DNA from 4 places in the Gulosibacter sediminis genome. Region 2 is predicted to be linked to each of the others. Evidence: predicted binding sites of a transcription regulator. Region 2 holds the regulator's gene; each other region holds the start of a gene.
The links. The regulator LexA, encoded in region 2, represses DNA repair genes until DNA is damaged. The targets are predictions, from matches to a motif close to TCGAACANNTGTTCGA.
Positions count from the first base shown of each region.

Region 1 (4,788 bases), on a different contig from region 2:
CGGGCTCGCGCTCAAGCTGCAGCGGCGGCAAGGCGAGGTCGTGGCCCGTCAGCGAGAGGTCGATGCCGAGGGCGGCGCAGACCTTGCCGGGTCCGTTCGTGAGTTGGCGGCGCGGCGTGCCTCGGCGCGCGAGCATCACGTCTTCGCCCTCGAGCGGTTCGACGGCGCGGATGAGGAGGCCGGCGCCGTGCCCGGCCTCGCCTGCGACGACGTTGAGGCAGTGGTGGATGCCGTAGCTGAGGTAAACGTACGCGTGGCCGGCCGCTAGGAACATCGCGGCGTTGCGTGCGGTGGGGCCGCGGTGAGTGTGGCTGGCGGGATCTTCCTCGTCGTAGGCCTCCACCTCGACGATGCGCGCGCGAAGGATGCTCCCGTCGAGTTCGCGGACGACGTTGCAGCCGAGCAATCGGGGCGCAGCGACCTCAACGGGCGCGCGAAGCCAGTCCCAGGTGCCGTTGTTACTCACCACTTCAGGCTACCGAGCGCGTTGGTGAACACTCTTGGGGCGTGGTAACTTCGTGAGGCTGATCTCTTCGGGGATCACACGTGTGGAAACACATCGGGATGTGGCGCAGCTTGGTAGCGCGCCTGCTTTGGGAGCAGGATGTCGCAGGTTCAAATCCTGTCATCCCGACCATTTTCGCTGGAGCCGTCATTCGGGCAGAGTCCTTCTCCGTCAGAAGGGCGCCGGGTCTTCGACCGGCTCGAAGACCGGGCCGACGCGCGCCGGTTGGACGGTAATGGGGTCGCCGAACGGCGGGATCCATTCCATGTCGCCATTGCCCTTGTGCCGGCATCTCCACGGCTTCTGATGTTTCAGCGTGTGGTGGCGCACGCAGAGGTGTGCCATGTTGCCGACGCTGGTATTTCCTCCGGCGGCCCATGGGTGCGTGTGATCTAGTTCGCTTTGAGTCGCTGATCTGCGGCAGCCCGGGAAGATGCACGTTTGGTCGCGAGCTTGCAGGAACCTTCGCATCTCGGCGGTCGGTTTTCGTGTGTCGACGGTGAGTGCGTGCCCGGTGATCGGGTCGGTGAGGAGCCGATGGAAGCAGGATGCCGTGCCCGCGAATTCGCGGGCCTCCGCCATGCTCATCGGGTTCATGCCGTTGATGGTGGCGACATCGCGCGGTGCGTCGGGGTTGCGCAGCGACATGACCGGGATGAGGATGCTCACGTTGGCGGTAATGCGGGCCGCGCCCTCGGTGTGGGACTCGAGGATGCTCTGCGGCGTCGCAGTGAGGATCGTCTCGATGAACAGGTCGGCCCGTATCTGGTCGAGCGTCCGGGGATCCTCGACGAACTCGGCGTCGGCAGAAGACAGAGCAGTGCCGGTGTCCGCAGCCTCGCGCACTCGCTGACGGTGCGCTTTCGCGTCGTCGCGGTGCTCGTCGCGCAGCACGATTGCCTGTCTCGTGAGCAGGTCGTAGAGTGCATGCGCCTCGCCGGTGCGGACGGTCGCGGTGATGACCGTCATGCCGAAGTCGACGTCTTCGATTGTCACGCGGCGCTCGGCGTATTCGCGCTCGCAGGTTTCCTCGAACTCCGCCGCGCCGAGCTCAGCGGCGAGCTTCTTCGCGAAGGTCTCGGTTTGCCCGACAGTTGCGGTGCGAGCGAAGTCGAGGACGCGCTCCGAGTACTCGTCGCGACGGTCTTCGGGAACCTTGTTTGCGTGGCGCAGGAGCGCTCCGGCATGCTGCATCGTCACTTCGACGGCTTGCAGGGGCTCGCACCAGTTGCCGAATTCAGTCGTCAACCGGTGCGCGTCATAGGCGCGATTGATGAGCGCGACGTCGGACAGGTTCGTCGGCACCCCAAAGCTTGCGAGCACCGATCGCAGGTTGAGGCGCAATTGCTCGTCGTAGTTCGCGACATAGCTGCGCCCCTCGGTTTGCCAGGTCGTGCGCAGTTCCGCGCCCTCGTACGCCTTCGCAAGAATGAGTGTCATCGCGAACTCGCCGGCCTTCACTGCCTTGAACACACCGACGAATGTGCCGGTCATGTCGCTGAACAGTTCGTTCAGCCCGTCGGTCTCAGGCTCGGGTGTGGTGCCGTCGGGTCGGTGCTTCTTTGCACGGCGAGGCAGCTCGGGGGAGTCATCGTCGGGTGTCGTTGCGGTCATCGGGCGTCACCTCCTCGAAGGTGCGTCAATGGGGAACCGTTGTAGCAAGTATATACGCATATGCGAGATATTGAAAGCGAACATATGTTCTAATTCTGTCGGAGCGGATGTTCGACGTTCCGACCATCCGCGAGTCATCCCTAACTCAACTTCACTCTCGCACGACCCTCCGACATGCGCGGAAACCAGCCGACTAACCCCGCCTCCGCCGTCGCACAACCCACGGAACCAACACGACAACAACGCCGATCAGCGAGCCAATCACCGTCTCAATGAACCGGTCGTACACGAGCCCAGTCGCGTGCACCGACCCACCGCTCCCAACCGTCGCCAGCGCGATCGACACGAGCGCCAGGGGAGTGACGAACACCTGCCCGAGCACGTACGAGCGCAACACGAACAGCTCGGTCAGCCCTTGCAGCAGCGCGATCACGAGAATCAGTGCCCACACCGGCAGTGCCAGCCAGAGAATCAGCGCGGTGCCAAACAAGCCAAGAAACGTGCCAATAATGCGGTGAAAACCGCGATTCACCGCATGTTTGGTCGTGTGGCCGGCGAGCGGCACGACCGCCGCCAACTGCGCCCAGTAGGTGTGGTCGATGTTCCACGGCTGGCTCAACGACAGCGAGACGCACCCGGCCGCGCCCGCGGCGACGAAGTTGAGCCCAGCATCCGTGAAATACGTAGCATGCGGCCGACCAACGAACGTCGCCTCCCGTGGCCAGACGATCGGCTGGCGGAAGCGCCGTCCGAGCAACCGCGACGACACCCCCATCAACACGGCCCAGACGATCACCACGAACGTCGCGAGCGCGGCCTCCCACAGCATCGGCTGCTGCGGCACGGCAACCACCGCGCCAAATGCGAACACGTTGAAGATCGCACCGCCGGGCCGCAGCTGCCAGTACTGCGCCACGAGCGCGCTCAACGCGGCCATGACCGAGGTGCACGCCACGGCGATCCAGGCTTCCCCGGGCATCCCATCGAACAGCCGCGCCATGATCGTCGCCGACATCAGCGTCGCGAACATGAGCACGCCGGCGCGCAGCTGCATGCGCAGCCGTGGCCCGTGCGCAAGGTTGCGCCCGTAGATGCCAGGAAACGTGCCGAACGACACGAACACGACGAGATCCAGGCGGTCGGTCAGCAGCAGCACCAACAGCGGCACGAGCACGGTAATCGTGCACCGTATCGCAACCTCGTGGTCTCGATTCGCGGGGCCGACCCGCAACACCGAAGTGAACGGATTCACCTCAGCCCAGGCACTGTCTGGCGTCCGCTCGGGATCCTGTCCGGCCTTCGGCGACGTCATCCGCGCGGCTCCCTTCGGTTCGTGCGATCGGCGGCCTCGGGCACGCATCTCCGTGATGCGCCCTGCGGCAACGGCACCGAGGCGAGCCAACTGACGTGACCATCGCGCTCGCACCACAACCCCGCAGAATTGGGGCCAGGCAGCACGAAGAATTAACGTCTTGATAACGATACCCCCGCACGCGCAACTCGCTTGTAAGCGCAAGGATCCAACGGCCATGGACGCGCGCGACAACCCCGCGAAACCGGCCGATCCGCGCTTCCCGGCGGCTGTTGGAAACAGCCAAGTCGGTAGTATTGCTTTGCTATTGAGCCGTGATTCGGGCGCACCCCCGCCCAAATTGCGCCGCGGTGAGCTCTGCGCTCCCGCGCCATTTGCGGTGAAACCCGCCGAGTTTGAGACGTGATGTCATCGCTCGGCGATGTGAGCCACCGTACCGAATCAAGTGGATGCCCGAGAGCATCCCTCGTGTGCGATTTGCGTGCGCGGCGACGACTAACCCAAAAGGAGCGTTCGTGCCAGACACAGCCATCTCGGTTGAGCACCTGTACAAGGTGTTCGGCAGGCAGCCTAAGGAGGCTGTAGAGCGTCTTAAGCAGGGCGCCACTCGCGATGATCTCGCGCCTGCCTCAACGGCAGCCGTGATCGACGCGAGTTTTGATGTGAAACCGGGCGAGATCTTCGTCGTCATGGGGCTGTCGGGTTCCGGAAAGTCGACGCTTATCCGGATGCTCAACGGCCTCAACCCGACGACGTCCGGCTCGGTAAAGGTGCGCGGTCAGGAAATCGTCGGGGCGAATCCGGCGACGATTCGCAAGATCCGCCGTGAGCACATCTCGATGGTCTTCCAGCACTTCGCGCTCTTCCCGCACCGCACGGTGCTCGAAAACGTCGCTTTCGGCCTCGAGGTCCAGGAAGTGCCGAAGGACAAGCGCGAGGCACAGGCCCGCAAGGTGCTTGAGACCGTCGGCCTCGACCAGTGGGCTAACTCGTTCCCGAACGAGCTCTCTGGCGGTATGCAGCAGCGCGTCGGCATCGCCCGCGCCCTGTGTGCCGAGACCGAGATCCTGCTCATGGACGAGGCCTTCAGCGCGCTCGACCCGCTGATCCGTCGCGAAATGCAGGAGGAGCTCGTCGACCTGCAGCAGCAGCTCGGCAAGACCATCGTCTTCATCACCCACGACCTCAACGAGGCCATGTTCCTCGGCGACCGTATCGCCGTGATGCGCGCGGGTGAGATCGTGCAGATAGGTACCCCCGAGGAGATCCTCACAAGCCCGGCGAACGACTACGTCGAGCAGTTCGTGCAGGATGTCGACCGCTCGCGCGTGCTCACCGCCTCGGCGGTTATGCAGCC
Region 1 is NZ_JASCYH010000041.1:1,189-5,976, forward strand. Features, by position in the region: gene QM019_RS10965 (DNA-3-methyladenine glycosylase) at 1-466, opposite strand, end outside; tRNA gene QM019_RS10970 (tRNA-Pro) at 561-637, shown strand; gene QM019_RS10975 (HNH endonuclease signature motif containing protein) at 677-2,119, opposite strand; gene QM019_RS10980 (FUSC family protein) at 2,313-3,431, opposite strand; gene QM019_RS10985 (quaternary amine ABC transporter ATP-binding protein) at 3,947-4,788, shown strand, end outside.
Region 1: the regulator LexA is predicted to act here: its motif matches at 2,196-2,211, upstream of QM019_RS10975 (HNH endonuclease signature motif containing protein).

Region 2 (4,788 bases):
GCAGCACGTTGACGGCCTCTCGACCGAACTTGAGGATGTCACCGAGGTCGAGTACCGGCAGGTGCGGCTCGAGAAGGTCGTGCTCATCGGCGTCTACGCCGCGGGCACGATCGAAGACGCCGAGAACTCGATGCACGAGCTCGCCGCGCTCTGCGAAACCGCCGGCGCGGCCGTCCTCGACGGCATCCTGCAGCGACGTCCGCATCCCGACGCCTCGACCTACCTTGGCCGCGGCAAGGTCGAGGAGCTCGCCGTCATCGTCCGCTCGGTCGGCGCCGACACCGTCGTCGCCGACACCGAGCTCGCCCCCTCGCAGCGCCGCGCGCTTGAGGATCAGGTGAAGATCAAGGTCATCGACCGCACCGCGGTCATTCTCGACATCTTCAGCCAGCACGCGAAGAGCCGCGAGGGTAAGGCGCAGGTCGAGCTCGCGCAGCTCGAATACCTGCTGCCGCGCCTGCGCGGTTGGGGTCAGTCGATGTCGCGGCAGGCCGGTGGCCAGGTCGGTTCAGCCGGCGCCGGTATGGGTTCGCGCGGCCCCGGTGAGACGAAGATCGAGCTCGATCGCCGCCGCATCCACACGCGCATGGCGAAGCTGCGCCGCCAGATCGCTGGCATGAAGACGTCGCGCGACACGAAGCGCGCCGAGCGCGGCCGCAATCTCGTGCCCTCGGTGGCGATCGCGGGCTACACGAACGCCGGTAAGTCGTCGCTGCTCAACCGCATCACCCGCGCGGGCGTGCTCGTTGAGAACCAGCTGTTTGCGACGCTCGACGCGACGGTGCGCCGCACCGAGACACCCGAAGGGCGCCCGTACACGCTTGCTGACACCGTCGGCTTCGTGCGCAACCTGCCGCACCAGCTCGTCGAGGCGTTCCGCTCGACGCTCGAGGAGGTCGCCGACTCGGATGTGCTCGTGCACGTCGTCGACGCGAGCCACCCCGACCCGGCGGGGCAGATTCGCACCGTGCGCGAGGTCATCTCTGAGATCGACTCGCGCGACGTGCCCGAGCTCATTGCGTTCAACAAGGCCGACCTCATCGATGCCGACACGCGGCTCATGCTCCGCGCGCTCGAGCCGAACTCGGTGTTCGTCTCGGCCCATACGGGCGAGGGCGTTGAGGAACTCCAGGAGCGCATCGCCGAGTTGCTGCCGATGCGCGAGATCGAGGTCGAGCTCGTCGTGCCGTATCAGCGCGGCGACCTCGTGTCGATGCTGCACGACCAGGGCGGCGTGCTGCGCGAGTTGCACGATACCGATGGCACACACCTGCGCGCCCGCGTGCATCCCGATCAGATGGGCGTGTTCGAGGAGTTTCGGGTTGCTGGCCGCTCAGCTCCCGAGGGCAAGAAGCCGCCGGTGCGGCACAAGCCGCGCGCCCGCGTTGACGAGTCGGACGAGCGCGTGCTGAGCCTGCCGCGCGTGGACTACGACAACTAGCGCGAGCTAGACCGAACGCAGCACGGCGACGATCTTGCCGAGCACCGTCGCCTCGTCGCCGAGGATCGGCTCGTAGTTCGAGTTGCGCGGCAGCAGCCAGGTGTGGCCGTCGCGCTGACGGAACACCTTGACCGTGGCCTCGCCGTCGAGCATGGCGGCCACGATGTCGCCGTTGTTCGCGGTGGGCTGCTGGCGCACGACGACCCAGTCGCCGTCGCAGATCGCGGCGTCGATCATCGAGTCGCCTGAGACGAGCAACAAGAACAGCTCGCCGTCGCCGACGACCTGGCGGGGGAGCGGGAAGACCTCTTCGACCTGTTGCTCGGCGGTGATCGGCACGCCCGCCGCGATGCGCCCGACGAGGGGCACGAGGGCGGTCGGGCCCGGCGTGATGCTCGGCTCGACCTCGTCAATCGCCACATCGACGAGCAACTCGATGGTGCGCGCCTGATTCGCGTTGCGGCGAATGTAGCCGCGCTTCTCGAGCTGGTTGAGCTGATAGGCCACCGACGACGAGCTGATGAGGCCGACGGTGTCGCCGATTTCGCGGATGCTCGGGGCAAAGCCATTGCTGTTCTGGAACGTTGCGATGAACGAGAGGATGCGCTGTTGCGTGTCCGACAGGGGCTTGATCTGCTTGGCCATCGGCCCTCCTGAGGTGGTGGTCACGAGGCCGTGTCGGAGGCCCGTGGTCAGCTGTGTTCCGTTGAAGTCACCCTACGTGGCATCAGCACCGGACTCAAACACCTTTTCGAGCGTTTCGCCCTCATTCTCGAAAAAGTGTTTGCGTTTCGAACATGTCGAATCTATATTTGAAACAGATGTTCGCATGCGCCTCGCATGCACGTCGAAAGGAAGCGACCAACATGACTGCTCTTACTGCACGCACCAGCGCCACCGCGCAGCCCCGCCTGCGGCTCACGAGCCGTGGTCGTCGACTCCTCGGCACCCTTCTGCTCGCTCCCGTTGCCCTCGGCGTCGGGGTCGGCATCGCCCAGGTTCCCGCCGCGCTCGCATCGAACACGAGCAGCGCTGCCGCAACCACGTTCGAACACCACACGGTGCTCGCGGGCGAAACCCTCTGGAGCATCGCCGACGAAATCGCCGACGGCCATGACGTGCGCGACGTCGTGCACGAGATCATGCGCCTCAACCTGCTCGAGAGCTCCTCGGTGCAGGCAGGCCAAGAGCTCGCGCTGCCGAACTACTAGACCAGCAGATTTCCGGGCCGCGGACACGGCCGCGGCCCGGAAGCCACGCACCACCACCACCGTGCCGGGCGTCGCAGCCACCCCTTCCGGAGGCGGCGCCCGCGGTGGTTTTCCGGACGCCTAAGATAATGGGGTGACGAGCTTCGAAGACCTCCCCATTCGCGACGACCTGCGTGGGCTGACGCCGTACGGCGCGCCGCAGGACGCGCTGCCGATCACCATCAACGTCAACGAGAACCCGTTCTCGGTGCCGGAGGCCGTCGCCCTCTCGATTATTCAGCGCATTTCGCTCACGCTGCCGGGGCTCAATCGCTACCCCGACCGCGAGTTCACCGAGCTCCGCGAGCGACTCGCGACGTACCTCGGTCAGGGGCTCACACCCGAGCACATCTGGGCAGCCAATGGTTCGAACGAGGTGCTCCAACAGCTGCTCCAGGCCTTCGCTGGAGCGGGCCGCAAGATCATGAGCTTCGCACCGACCTACTCGATGTACCCGCTGCTCGCGAAGGGCGTCGGCAGCGAATGGGTTGCGGCGCCCCGCGACGAGAACTTCGAGCTCACACCTGAGCTCGTGCGCACGGCCATCGAAGCCGAGCGACCCGACGTCGTGTTGCTCTGCACGCCGAATAACCCCACGGGTACCCCGCTCGATCTCGAGACCATCGAGGCCGCCTACGACGCGACCGACGGCATCGTCGTCGTCGACGAGGCGTACGCCGAGTTCCGTCACGACGGCGCGCCGACGGCGTTGAGCCTGCTCGAGGGGCGCCCCCGGCTCGTCATCTCGCGCACCATGTCGAAGGCCTTCGCCTTCGCCGGTGTGCGTCTCGGTTACTTCGCGGCCGACCCGGCCGTCGCCGACGCCGTGCGGCTCGTTCGCCTGCCGTACCACCTGTCGGCGATCACGCAGGCCGCGGCCATCGCCGCGCTCGAGCACAGCGACACGATGCTCGCGCAGGTCGACCGCATCCGCATCCAGCGCGACCGCATCGTCGACGAGACCGCCGCGCTCGGCTACCGGCCCTACCGCTCCGATGCGAACTTCGTGCTCATCGGCGGCGTCGCCGACCCCGCCGTGATGTTCGACGAGTTCGTGGCCCGCGGCATCCTGATCCGCAACACCGGCCCCGCCGACTGCATCCGCGTCACCGCCGGCACCGAGTCCGAAACCGACGCGTACCTCTCGGCCCTCGCCGAGATAACCGCCGCCCGACCCGAGCTGCAGCTCACTAGTTCCGAAGGAGTCAGCGCATGACCGAACCCCGTACCGCCACCGTCGAACGCGCCACGAGCGAGTCGAGCATCCGCCTCAGCCTCAACCTTGACGGCACCGGCGCCTCGAACATCAACACCGGGGTGCCGTTCTACGACCACATGCTCACCGCATTCGCGAAGCACTCGCTTACCGATCTCACGATCGAGTCGAACGGCGACGTGCACATCGACGAACACCACACGATTGAGGACACCGCGATCGTGCTCGGCCAGGCGATCCGCGAGGCGCTCGGCGACAAGCGCGGCATCGCACGCTACGGTGACGCCCTTGTGCCGCTTGACGAGGCGCTCGCGCAGTGCGTCGTCGACATCTCGGGCCGCCCATTCCTCGTGCACTCGGGCGAGCCCGAGGGCTTTGAGTTCCACCGCATCGGCGGGCACTTCACCGGTTCGATGGTGCGCCACGCGTTCGAAGCGATCACGTTCCACGCTGCGCTGACCGTGCACCTGCGCGTGCTCGGCGGGCGCGACCCGCACCACATCGCCGAGGCCGAGTTCAAGGCCTTCGCCCGCGCTTTCCGCGCGGCCAAGCGACTCGACCCCGAGGTCGACGGCATCCCGTCCACCAAGGGCGCCCTGTGACCGGCGCGCGGCCGAACGTCGTCGTCTTCGACTACGGCTTCGGCAACGTGCACTCGGCGGTGAAGGCGCTTGAGGCGGCCGGCGCTGACGTCGAACTTACCGCCGACCGCGACAAAGCACTCCACGCCGATGGCCTGCTCGTGCCGGGCGTCGGCAGCTTTGCGAGCGTCATGGACGGCCTCGCGCAGGCCGACGGACCGCGCATCGTGGGCAGCCGCCTCGCCGGTGGCCGCGCCGTGCTTGGCATCTGCGTCGGCATGCAGGTGCTGTTCGCGCACG
Region 2 is NZ_JASCYH010000026.1:25,591-30,378, reverse strand. Features, by position in the region: gene hflX (GTPase HflX) at 1-1,441, shown strand, start outside; gene lexA (transcriptional repressor LexA) at 1,448-2,086, opposite strand; gene QM019_RS09095 (LysM peptidoglycan-binding domain-containing protein) at 2,308-2,652, shown strand; gene QM019_RS09090 (histidinol-phosphate transaminase) at 2,786-3,907, shown strand; gene hisB (imidazoleglycerol-phosphate dehydratase HisB) at 3,904-4,509, shown strand; gene QM019_RS09080 (imidazole glycerol phosphate synthase subunit HisH) at 4,506-4,788, shown strand, end outside.

Region 3 (4,788 bases), on a different contig from region 2:
GGCGGCGAAGGTGCGGCCGCGGGGCGAGGCGCCGGCCTGGAAGATCACCGGCGTGCGCTGCGGCGACGGTTCGGTGATCGCGAAGCCGGGCACCGAGAAGTGGGTGCCTTCGTGCTTAATCGGGTGCACCTTGGCGGGGTCGGCGAAGATGCCGTTCGCTTGGTCAAACACGACCGCGTCGTCGTCCCACGAGCCCTCGAGCAGCTTGTAGACGACGTCGAGGAATTCTTCGGCGAGCTCGTAGCGGTCGTCGTGGCCGAGCTGCTTTGTGAAGCCGTGGTTGAGTGCGGCCGAGTTGAGGTACGAGGTCACGACGTTCCAGGCGACGCGGCCCTTCGTGAGGTGGTCAAGGGTCGCGATGCGGCGTGCGAAGGGGAACGGCTGGTCGTAGGTGACGGCGGCGGTGACGCCGAAGCCGAGGTGCTTCGTGACGGCGGCCATGGCGGGCACCTGCAAAAACGGGTCGTTGACCGGGGTCTGCGCGCCGTCGCGGAGCGCGGCTGCGGCCGAGCCTCGGAAGACGTCGTAGGTGCCGAGCACGTCGGCGATGAAGATGCTGTCGAAGCGGCCGCGCTCGAGCGTCTGGGCGAGGTTCGTCCAGTAGTCGAGGTCCTTGTAGCGGTGCGCCTGGCTGTCGGGATGGCGCCACGTGCCCGAGCTTTGGTGCGTCGTCGTGGTCATGTCGAACGCGTTGAGAATAATGCGTTTCGTCATCGGCGTTCCGTTCTCTCGAGGTCAAGTGGTGGCGCGCACGAGTGACGCGACCAGTTCATCTTGTGGGCGATGGCCCGCCGAAGCGAACCGCCGTGACCCCGAGTTACAGCTATTACGGTGTGTGACGAGTTGGGCGATTGGGGCTAGCGAAGATCGTCGAGTTCGCGCAGCAGGTTCACGCGGGCCCGGTCTTCCCAGTGGTCGCGGCCGTAGTCGGTGAAGAAGAGTTGCGGGCGACCGACGAGGTCGTCGACCTGCTTGCGGCGGCGCGCTCGCCACGCCCGCCCACTCAGCTCCGGCAGCTCGACGCGGATACCCTCGATGTTCTCTTCGTACGCATCCCAGTCGAGCGCGAGGCCGACCAGGTCGGCGTCGGACACCCGCGCGCCGGCCGCGTCCTGCGCATCCGGCCGGTGGTTGATGGTGATGAGGATGAGCCGGGTCACCTCGTCGAGTTCGCTGTCGGTGAGGTTGCCCCAGAGCAGTTGCTCGGCGATGTCGACCGACGCGTGCTCGTCGTCGGGTGACGTGTTGGTGTGCACGGCGTCGTGGCACCAGAAGGCGATCTTCTCGAGCTGAGTGCCGCCGAGCGTCTCGAGCGCCGCGAGGCCCGACTCGAGGTGGTTCATGCCGTGGTAGTCGCGGTGGGGCTCCTGCCACATCTCAAGCAGCCGCTGCTGCACCGAGTCGGGCAGCCCGGCCGTGTCGAGATTGCCGCCGTCGTTGGTCACCACAGTCGCACCACTCCATACGCGATTCCAGCGAACGCGGCCGCCCAGAGCATGCTCGCGAACGTTCCAATAATGAAGAGCTCGCCCACGCGAGAGTCGGCCTGCGCGCGCAGCTCGGGGTAGCGCCCGAGGCCCTTGATCGCGATGATCATCGCGAGGCCCGCGGGGAAGCCGGCGACGAGCGTCGCGTAGACCGCGGCGCGCTCGAGGATGCCGATCCAGCGGCCCCCGCGCAGCACCCGGCCGGTTTCGAGTAGCGGCAAGCCGGACTCTGCCGACGGCTGCGGCGCGTCGATGCGGCGCAGCAGGAAGCGGACGGGCGGATTGCCGAGCAGCGCGACGACGCCGAGGGCGGCGATAATGAGGGCCTTGAGCAGCAGCTCGAGGAGGTCCATTTCGCCTCCTTTGGGGTGGGATGTTCGGGTGCAGTTCGCTTGCGGGCACTGAAGGTTTGGGCTTCATTTCTGAGAAATGAAGGTTTGCTTCGCGGTACGCGAGGCGCGCCTGTTGATTGTCGCAGTTTCAGCCAGGGCGTGTCGTGCCACGCCGAGGCTGGCCGCTAACGCAAGTCAAGCAGCAGCATGCGACATTGCGGCCACTCCACCTCAACCTCCACCCCTTTCAAAGCAGTCATAATGAAGGTAAACTCTTCATATGAGCAAAATGAAGGCAAATACTTCATGCGTGGCGCTGCTTGTTGACATCGTCGACTCGCGCGGCTCTGATCGCTCGGCGGCCCACGCGGCGATTCTCGACGCGCTGCCCCAACTCGACGCTGCGGCAGCGCTTGAGCCACTGCATCCCACCGTTGGCGACGAACTGCAGGGCATCTACCCCACGCTCGGTGCAGCGCTCGCTGCGAGCTACCGACTGCGACTCCTGCTCGACGGCGTGGTCGAGTTGCGCTTCGGCCTCGGCGGCGGCGAGGTTCGAGTGATCGACGAAGAGCGCGACATACAGGACGGCAGCGCGTGGTGGCGCGCCCGCGAAGCGATCGAGGCCGCCGAAGCCCTCGAAAACGACCCGCAATATGTCGACGTTCGCACCGGCATTGTCGATGGTCGCGAGGCGGCCAATCCACTGGCACCGGTGACCGTGCAGCTCGTGGATGCACAGCTCTCGCGACTCCGCGCCGGTACGCGCCACAGCCTCCACCTCTTGCTCGATGGCGTCGACAATCAGCGCGCCGCGGAAGCCCTCGGCATCAGCGCATCCGCGAACTCGCAGCGGGTGCGCACGAATCAGCTGCGCATCCTCGCCGACACCATCGCCGAGCTCGGCAAGCTCGCGTAGACGGCAAAGCCGCACCGCGCCGAGACGGGCAGCGGCACGCAATATCCAGCGTCGTCGCGTCATGTCGTAGGCCCGTGGTGCACTTGCTTCAGCGCCACGGGACTTCGACTCGCACAACGAGAGGATGCACGCCGAAGCACCTGGGCTTAATTAGCATGTTTGTTCTAATAGGCTGAAGATTCCTCTTGCCTTTCTGTTCTATTGCTGGGAGTATTGACACATCCCGCGAAGGAGGTGCAGCCCGATGCCATCTACGCCACCAGCCGACGACTACTTCAGCTCTGCCACGCCTCCTCCCGAAACTGACGGACTGAACGAGCCGCTGCAACAGATCGGCGACTTCCTCGTAGAGGTGAAGGCGGCACGCGGGAAGGCAGAGGCCGCCGAGACACAGGCACTCTCAGCCGCGTTCCTCATTACTGAGCAGCGGTCACACGCCGAACATGCGGAACACCCGCATCGCGGGGCGTATGCCGAGCTGTTTCGCCACAACCTTCGCTCGATCATGGGCTCCTATGGCGCCCTCCTCAACCTCAGCGACGCCGCACTGATCACGCGCGCGCACGCCTCACACCGGCTCACCTCAAAGTTCGCCTCTTGGCTCGAGCCGTTGCGCGCCGGCGAAGTCTCGAAGCAACAAGTTGACTCGATGCTGCGGCATTCGAAAGACCTGCCCGACGAGGTTCTCGACTCCTACGGCGAGCAGGTGCTCAACTATGCCAAGACGCACCTCCCCGGCAAGACCGAGAAATTCGCCGAGCGCCAGGCCGCACGGCTCGCGGCAAGCGAGTTCGAAGAGAACCATGCCCGCGAGGTACAAGAACGCCGCGTCGTCATCCAAGATATCGAGAACGGCATGTCTTGGCTCTCGGCGTACCTGCCCTCGAGCATGGCGAACGCTGCGTTCGACCTGCTGACCACCGAGGCCAAAATCCTGCGCGATGAGAACAAGCGCGAGATCGCCGAACACAACGAAGCGAACGGCGGGGATGCATCTGGCACAGACGCCGACGACTTCCGGCCCGACGGGCGCACCATCGAGCAAATCCGGGCAGACCTCCTCCTCGACACCCTGCTCACCTCCACCCCGCAGGGCATCCTCGAGAGCAAGTCCGCCGGCAAACGGCGCGTGGAAGCCAACATCAGCATCGTCGTGCCCGTGCTCGCGCTTCGCGACCCAGAAGCGCCGCGCGACATCGCGACGCTCAACGGCACACAGCCGATGAGCGTCGAGGAGGCTCGCGACTGGTTCGGCGACGTGCCCTCGATCGAGCGCATCCTCACCGACCCCATCAACGGCCACGTCATTACGGCCGACACCCGGGTCGCGACCGCATCGCTCACCCGCTACCTACGTGCACGAGATCAAACTTGCCGGCACCCCGGTTGTCGCCGACCCGCGGCGAAATGCGAGCTCGATCACACCATTCCGTGGGAAATCGGCGGCAAAACCGTGCCCGAAAACCTGCAATACCTCTGCAAACGCCACCACATACAGAAACACCGGAAGCCATGGCGAGTACGACATCTCGGCGGCGGCGTGCTCGAGTGGACCTCGCCTCTCGGACATGTGTTCATCGATTACCCAGAACCGATGGGCCCGGTGTCGGGCCCAGAGTTCAAGTACGCCGACGACCCAGCGCCGTTCTAGAACCCGGTGGCGTCGCGGTGCGCGGCGATCGCCGTGCGCGCACCCTTGCCCGCCGAGATGATGAGCACCTCGGGCCCGGGCGCGGTGAGCTCGCCCGTCGCGTAGAGGTTCTGCACACGGGTGCGGCCGAAGTTGTCGGCGACGATGAGGCCCTCGGCATCAAGATCGGGCCGCAGGTCGTCGTCAAGAAAACCGATCTGTGCCTCGAACGCCGGCAGCACGAACGCCGCCTCGACCGGCACCACATCGCCATCGACGGTGCGCACGCCCGTCATGGTCGCACGCTCCCCCACGACGTCCTCGATGTCGCGACGGTCAACGGCCACACCGAGCAGCCGCAGCCGCTCGGCATCAACCTCGTGCACCTGCTCCTCATTCGCAAACAGCGTCACGTGCGAG
Region 3 is NZ_JASCYH010000018.1:29,370-34,157, reverse strand. Features, by position in the region: gene QM019_RS07615 (LLM class flavin-dependent oxidoreductase) at 1-714, opposite strand, end outside; gene QM019_RS07610 (HD domain-containing protein) at 858-1,448, opposite strand; gene QM019_RS07605 (hypothetical protein) at 1,442-1,840, opposite strand; gene QM019_RS07600 (SatD family protein) at 2,100-2,738, shown strand; gene QM019_RS07595 (HNH endonuclease signature motif containing protein) at 2,983-4,389, shown strand; gene QM019_RS07590 (NAD(P)/FAD-dependent oxidoreductase) at 4,386-4,788, opposite strand, start outside.
Region 3: the regulator LexA is predicted to act here: its motif matches at 2,890-2,905, upstream of QM019_RS07595 (HNH endonuclease signature motif containing protein).

Region 4 (4,788 bases), on a different contig from region 2:
GGGATCGCGAGCAGGAATGCGTAGCGTGCGGCCGAGGGACGGTCGTAGCCCATGAGGCGACCCGCAGTAATGGTGCCGCCCGAGCGCGAGACGCCGGGAATCAGCGCGAGCGCCTGGGCGAGACCGTAGAGCAGGCCGTCTTTCCAGTTGAGGTGCTCAAGAGTCTTCGCACGCCGCGAGAGCACGTCGGCGAGACCGAGAATGATGCCGAAGACGATGAGCGAGATCGCGATGATCCAGAGCGAACGGAACTGCGTGCGGATGAGGTCCTGCAGCAGCACACCGAGCAGCACGATGGGCACCGAGCCGATGATGATCAACCAGCCCATGCGCGCGTCGGGGTCGTTGCGCGGCACCTTGCCGGTGAGCGATTGCACCCACTTCGTGATGATGCGCACGATGTCGCGCCAGAAGTAGACGACGACCGCGAGCTCGGTGCCGATCTGGATGATGGCGGTGAAGGTCGCCCCCGGGTCGTCCATGCCCATCGCGAGCCCCGCAACGCGGATGTGCGCGCTCGAGGAGATCGGCAGAAACTCAGTGAGCCCCTGCACGATGGCGAGAACGATCGCCTCCAACCAGCCCATGTGCGTTGATCCTTTCGGTCGCCTAATGCCAGCCGTTGATCTTACGCCCAGGCTCCCCGAGAAGCTGTGGGAGACGCGCGGCGGCTAGTAGGTGCGCAAGAAGTGTTCGAGCACCTGGCGGCCGAACACGAGCGACTCGAGCGGCACGCGCTCGTCGACGCCGTGGAACATGGCCGGGAAGTTGAGTTCAGCCGGAAGCTGCAGCGGGGCGAAGCCGTAGCCGTCGATGCCGAGTCGGGCGAGCGACTTGTTGTCGGTGCCGGCGGGCAGCAGGTACGGGATGATCTTCGCCCCGGGGTCGTACTCGCGCAGGGATGCGAGGCTCGCGTCCACGAGCGGGCCAGTCGATGGCGCCTGGGCGCCGATCGCCTGCCAGTCGATCTCGACGTCGATGCCGTTGCCGACGATCTCACGGATCTGCTCGAGCACTGCATCCTCTTCGCCCGGCAGCGGGCGCACGTCGATTGCAACCGAAGCGGTCTCGGGAATCACGTTGTGCTTGTAGCCGCCGTCGAGCATGGTCGGGTTCGCGGTGGTGCGCAGGGATGCGCGCAGCCAGGCCGCTGCGAAGCCGCCGCGGAGTGCGAGTTCATCTGGTGAAACCTGTTCTGCATCCGCGCCGGTGAGCTCGCACAGCGCGTCAATCATCTCGGTCGAAGTCTCGTTGAGCTGCACCGGCCACTCGTGCTCGGTGAGGCGGACGATGGCGCGGGCGAGCTCGGAGATCGAGTTGTCGCTCGTCGGCACGACCTTCGAGCCATGGCCGGAGGGGCGGCGCGCACGCAGGCGCAGCCAGATCATGGCCTTTTCGCCGGTCTGCAGGAGGTAGGCGCGCTGGCCGTCGATGTTGATTGAGTAGCCGCCGACCTCGCTGATCGCCTCGGTCGCCCCCGCGAAGAGCTCGGGCTTGTTGTCGACCGCCCAGTGAGCGCCGAGCTTGCCGCCGTCTTCCTCGTCGGCAAAGAACGCGACGATCAGTTCGCGCTCCGGTAGCTCGCCCGAGGCGATGATGTTGTCGAGGGCCGTGACGATCATGGCGTCCATGTTCTTCATGTCGACGGCGCCGCGGCCCCAGATGCAGCCGTCGCGCACCTCGGCGGCGAACGGGTCGACGCTCCAGTTGGAGGCGTCGGCTGGCACGACGTCGGTGTGGCCGTGCACGACGAGTGCGGGCTTGTCGGGGTTACGGCCTGGGATGCGCGCCACGACGCTCGTGCGATTCGGCTCGGACTCGAACAGCACCGGCTCGGTGTTCAGCGCGCGGAGGCGCTCGGCGAGGAAACCCGCGGCCTCCCGCTCCCCCGAGCTCTTGCCATTGCCCCAGTTCTGCGTGTCGATGCGGATGAGCTCGCGCGTGAGGCTGACGGTCGGATCGGAAGTAAGCGGGTGTTCCTCAGTCATGAAATCAAGCCTAGGCCGGTGGATGCGCGGGCGGGGCGCGCTTGACGCTGTTTGACGGTGCGGACGGCGCGTCAGTGGTTCGTGCACCAGCGGAATAGGCACGCGCGAAACATCGTTGGGCAAGTCATGGGTTCTGCGCTTGTTCTGGATCAGTTCGGTGACACCAATCACCTGAGACTCGCGCGCATCGAGACGCGACCGCTACTGGCAACGGAGGTGCGCATCGGTGTCACCGTCGCGGGCCTCAACCCCGTGGACTGGCAGATCGTCGAATCTCGCGCCCTCGCCACCGTGTTCGGGCTCGAGCTTCCGATGGGATTCGGCAACGACTTCGCCGGGATCGTGGTCGAGACCGGCCCCTACGTGCGCCGCTGGAGCGTCGGCGACCGTGTCTTCGGCGGTGCCCGCGGCCGTGCCGTCGCGACCTCGATCGTCCTCGATGAAAATCATCCGAGTCTGCGCCGCACGCCACCGACGGTCTCCGACCTCGAGGCTGGAGTGCTGGACATCGCGGGACGGACGGCGTCTGCCGTCGCTGACGCTCTGTCTGTGCAGCCCGGCGAGACCGTCCTCGTCGGCGCGGCGGGCGGAGGCGTTGGTTCGATCCTCACGCAGCTACTCGTTCGGCACGGCGCCAACGTCATTGGAACCGGGTCACTCGCTTCGACCGACTACATTCGGTCGCTCGGCGCGCGGCCCATGAGATACGGCGACGAGCTGGCCGCCGACATTGCCGCGAGCAACATACCTATCGCTGCGACTGCGGACCTGCATGGAACGGACACCGCTCAGGCTGCGATCCGCTCGGGCGTCCCGCCACACCGCGTGGTCACCATCGAGGCGGACCAACCGCCCGCCGGTGTTGTTCGGGTCAATGGTTCCGACGCGTCCCCCGATGCGCTCGACCGGCTCTTGGAGCTGATCTCCACCAAGTCCTTGCGCATCCCCATCGCGGCGACCTACACCCTCGACCAGTTCCATCTCGCGATCTCACACCAGCGCAGCCGCCACGTCCACGGCAAGATCGCAATCAGTACTTCCTTGAGCAATGCGAGCTAGATCTACGCCGACGAAGTAGCCCGGGCACCAACCGTCACTAACCGAGTCACTCATGCGGCCAGTTGATGTCGGTGGCTCGTGCGAGAGTGAACTTGTCTCAGAAACCCGACCGCGGATGCTCGAAACCTCGAACATCCAAGCCAGCAAGTTTAGAACAGATGTTCCCTTCACATTTTGCCTTGATGCGTATATACTTGCTACAACGGTTCCCCCATTGACGCGCCTTCGAGGAGGTGACGCCCGATGACCGCAACGACTCCCCCACCCGGCTCTGATGCTGATGAGCCGATTCGTCGCGCCCCGAAGCACCGGCCAGACGGCACCACCCCTCCACCTGAGACTGACGGGCTCAATGACGCGCTCGCGGCGATTGAGGGCATGGTCCTCAACGGGGCGAAACTTGAGCAAGTCGGCGCGTACATGAAGATGATGGGGCTCGCGCAGGCGTACGCAGTCGCCGAGCACCGCACGTACGCGCAACTGCAGGAACGTTCCTCGGTCGCGAGTCCCGACGACCTGCTGCGGTTGAACCTGCGGTCGATCGTGGCGGAGTTCGGGATTCACACCAACGAGTCCGACACCGCCCTCCTGAACCGCGCATACGACGCGCACCGGTTGGGTACTGACTTTGTTGTGTGGCTCGACCCACTGCGCGAGGCTGCGGTGACGATGCGGCATGCTCGCGCGTTGCTGCGGCATGCGGGCATCGTGCCTGACGCGCGCCGCGATGAATACGCGAACAAGGTGCTCGAGCTCGCGAAGGGCGAGACCGTCGCCGCAACCGACGCATTCGCACGCAAGCTCGCCGCCCAACTGGGTGCTGAGGAGTTCAAGGCGGCGTTCGAGCACGAATACCAGGCCCGCCACGTCACGATCGAAGACCGCGACTTTGGCATGTCGCGCATCACTGCCGACGTTCCGACCCTGCAAGCCCACGCGATGTATGACCTCATGTACCAGCAAGCGAAAGCTTTGCGTGAGGAGCACGTGAACGAGGCTGACGAGCACCGTCGCCGCGTCCGCGACGCACAGGCACGTGGGGAAGCACTCTCCGCTGCAGACGCCGAGTTCATCGAGGATCCCCGCACCGTGCGCCAGCTCATGGCTGACCTGTTCGTGGAGACGTTCCTGACCTCGACGCCGCAAAGCGTGCGCGAATACGACGCCAAGGGCCGGCCGCGCGTTAACGCGACGGTGAGCATCGTCATCCCGATCATGAATCTCCTGAACCCGGACGCACCGCGCGATGTCGCGACGATCAACGGGATGACGCCGGTCAGCATGACCGAGGCCCACGAAATGGCATCGAAGGCGAAGTGCTTCCAACGCATCCTCACTGACCCGATCACCGGGCACGTATTGACCGTTGATTCGCGTACTCCGACGCCATCGATGCGACAGTTCTTGCAGGCGAGGGATCAAGTGTGTTTGTTCCCGGGCTGCCGCAGACCCGCGCATCAAAGCGAACTTGATCACACGAAACCGTGGGCCGCGGGCGGCAAAACCGACGTCGACAACCTGGGACACCTCTGTCCAAAACACCACACGCTGAAACATCAACGTCCGTGGGAGTGCGAACAACTCGGCGGCGGCAAGGTCGGGTGGAGAACACCGCGCGGCGAGTGGGTCACGGTCGAACCCGCACCAGTCGGGCCGATCTTCAAACCCGTCGAGGAACAGGGCTACGACGCCGTCAACGATCCGGCACCGTTCTAGGTCGGATAACCCGTCTGCACGCGAC
Region 4 is NZ_JASCYH010000007.1:13,742-18,529, forward strand. Features, by position in the region: gene QM019_RS04025 (undecaprenyl-diphosphate phosphatase) at 1-587, opposite strand, end outside; gene QM019_RS04030 (M20/M25/M40 family metallo-hydrolase) at 672-1,988, opposite strand; gene QM019_RS04035 (alcohol dehydrogenase catalytic domain-containing protein) at 2,115-3,047, shown strand; gene QM019_RS04040 (HNH endonuclease signature motif containing protein) at 3,291-4,763, shown strand.
Region 4: the regulator LexA is predicted to act here: its motif matches at 3,198-3,213, upstream of QM019_RS04040 (HNH endonuclease signature motif containing protein).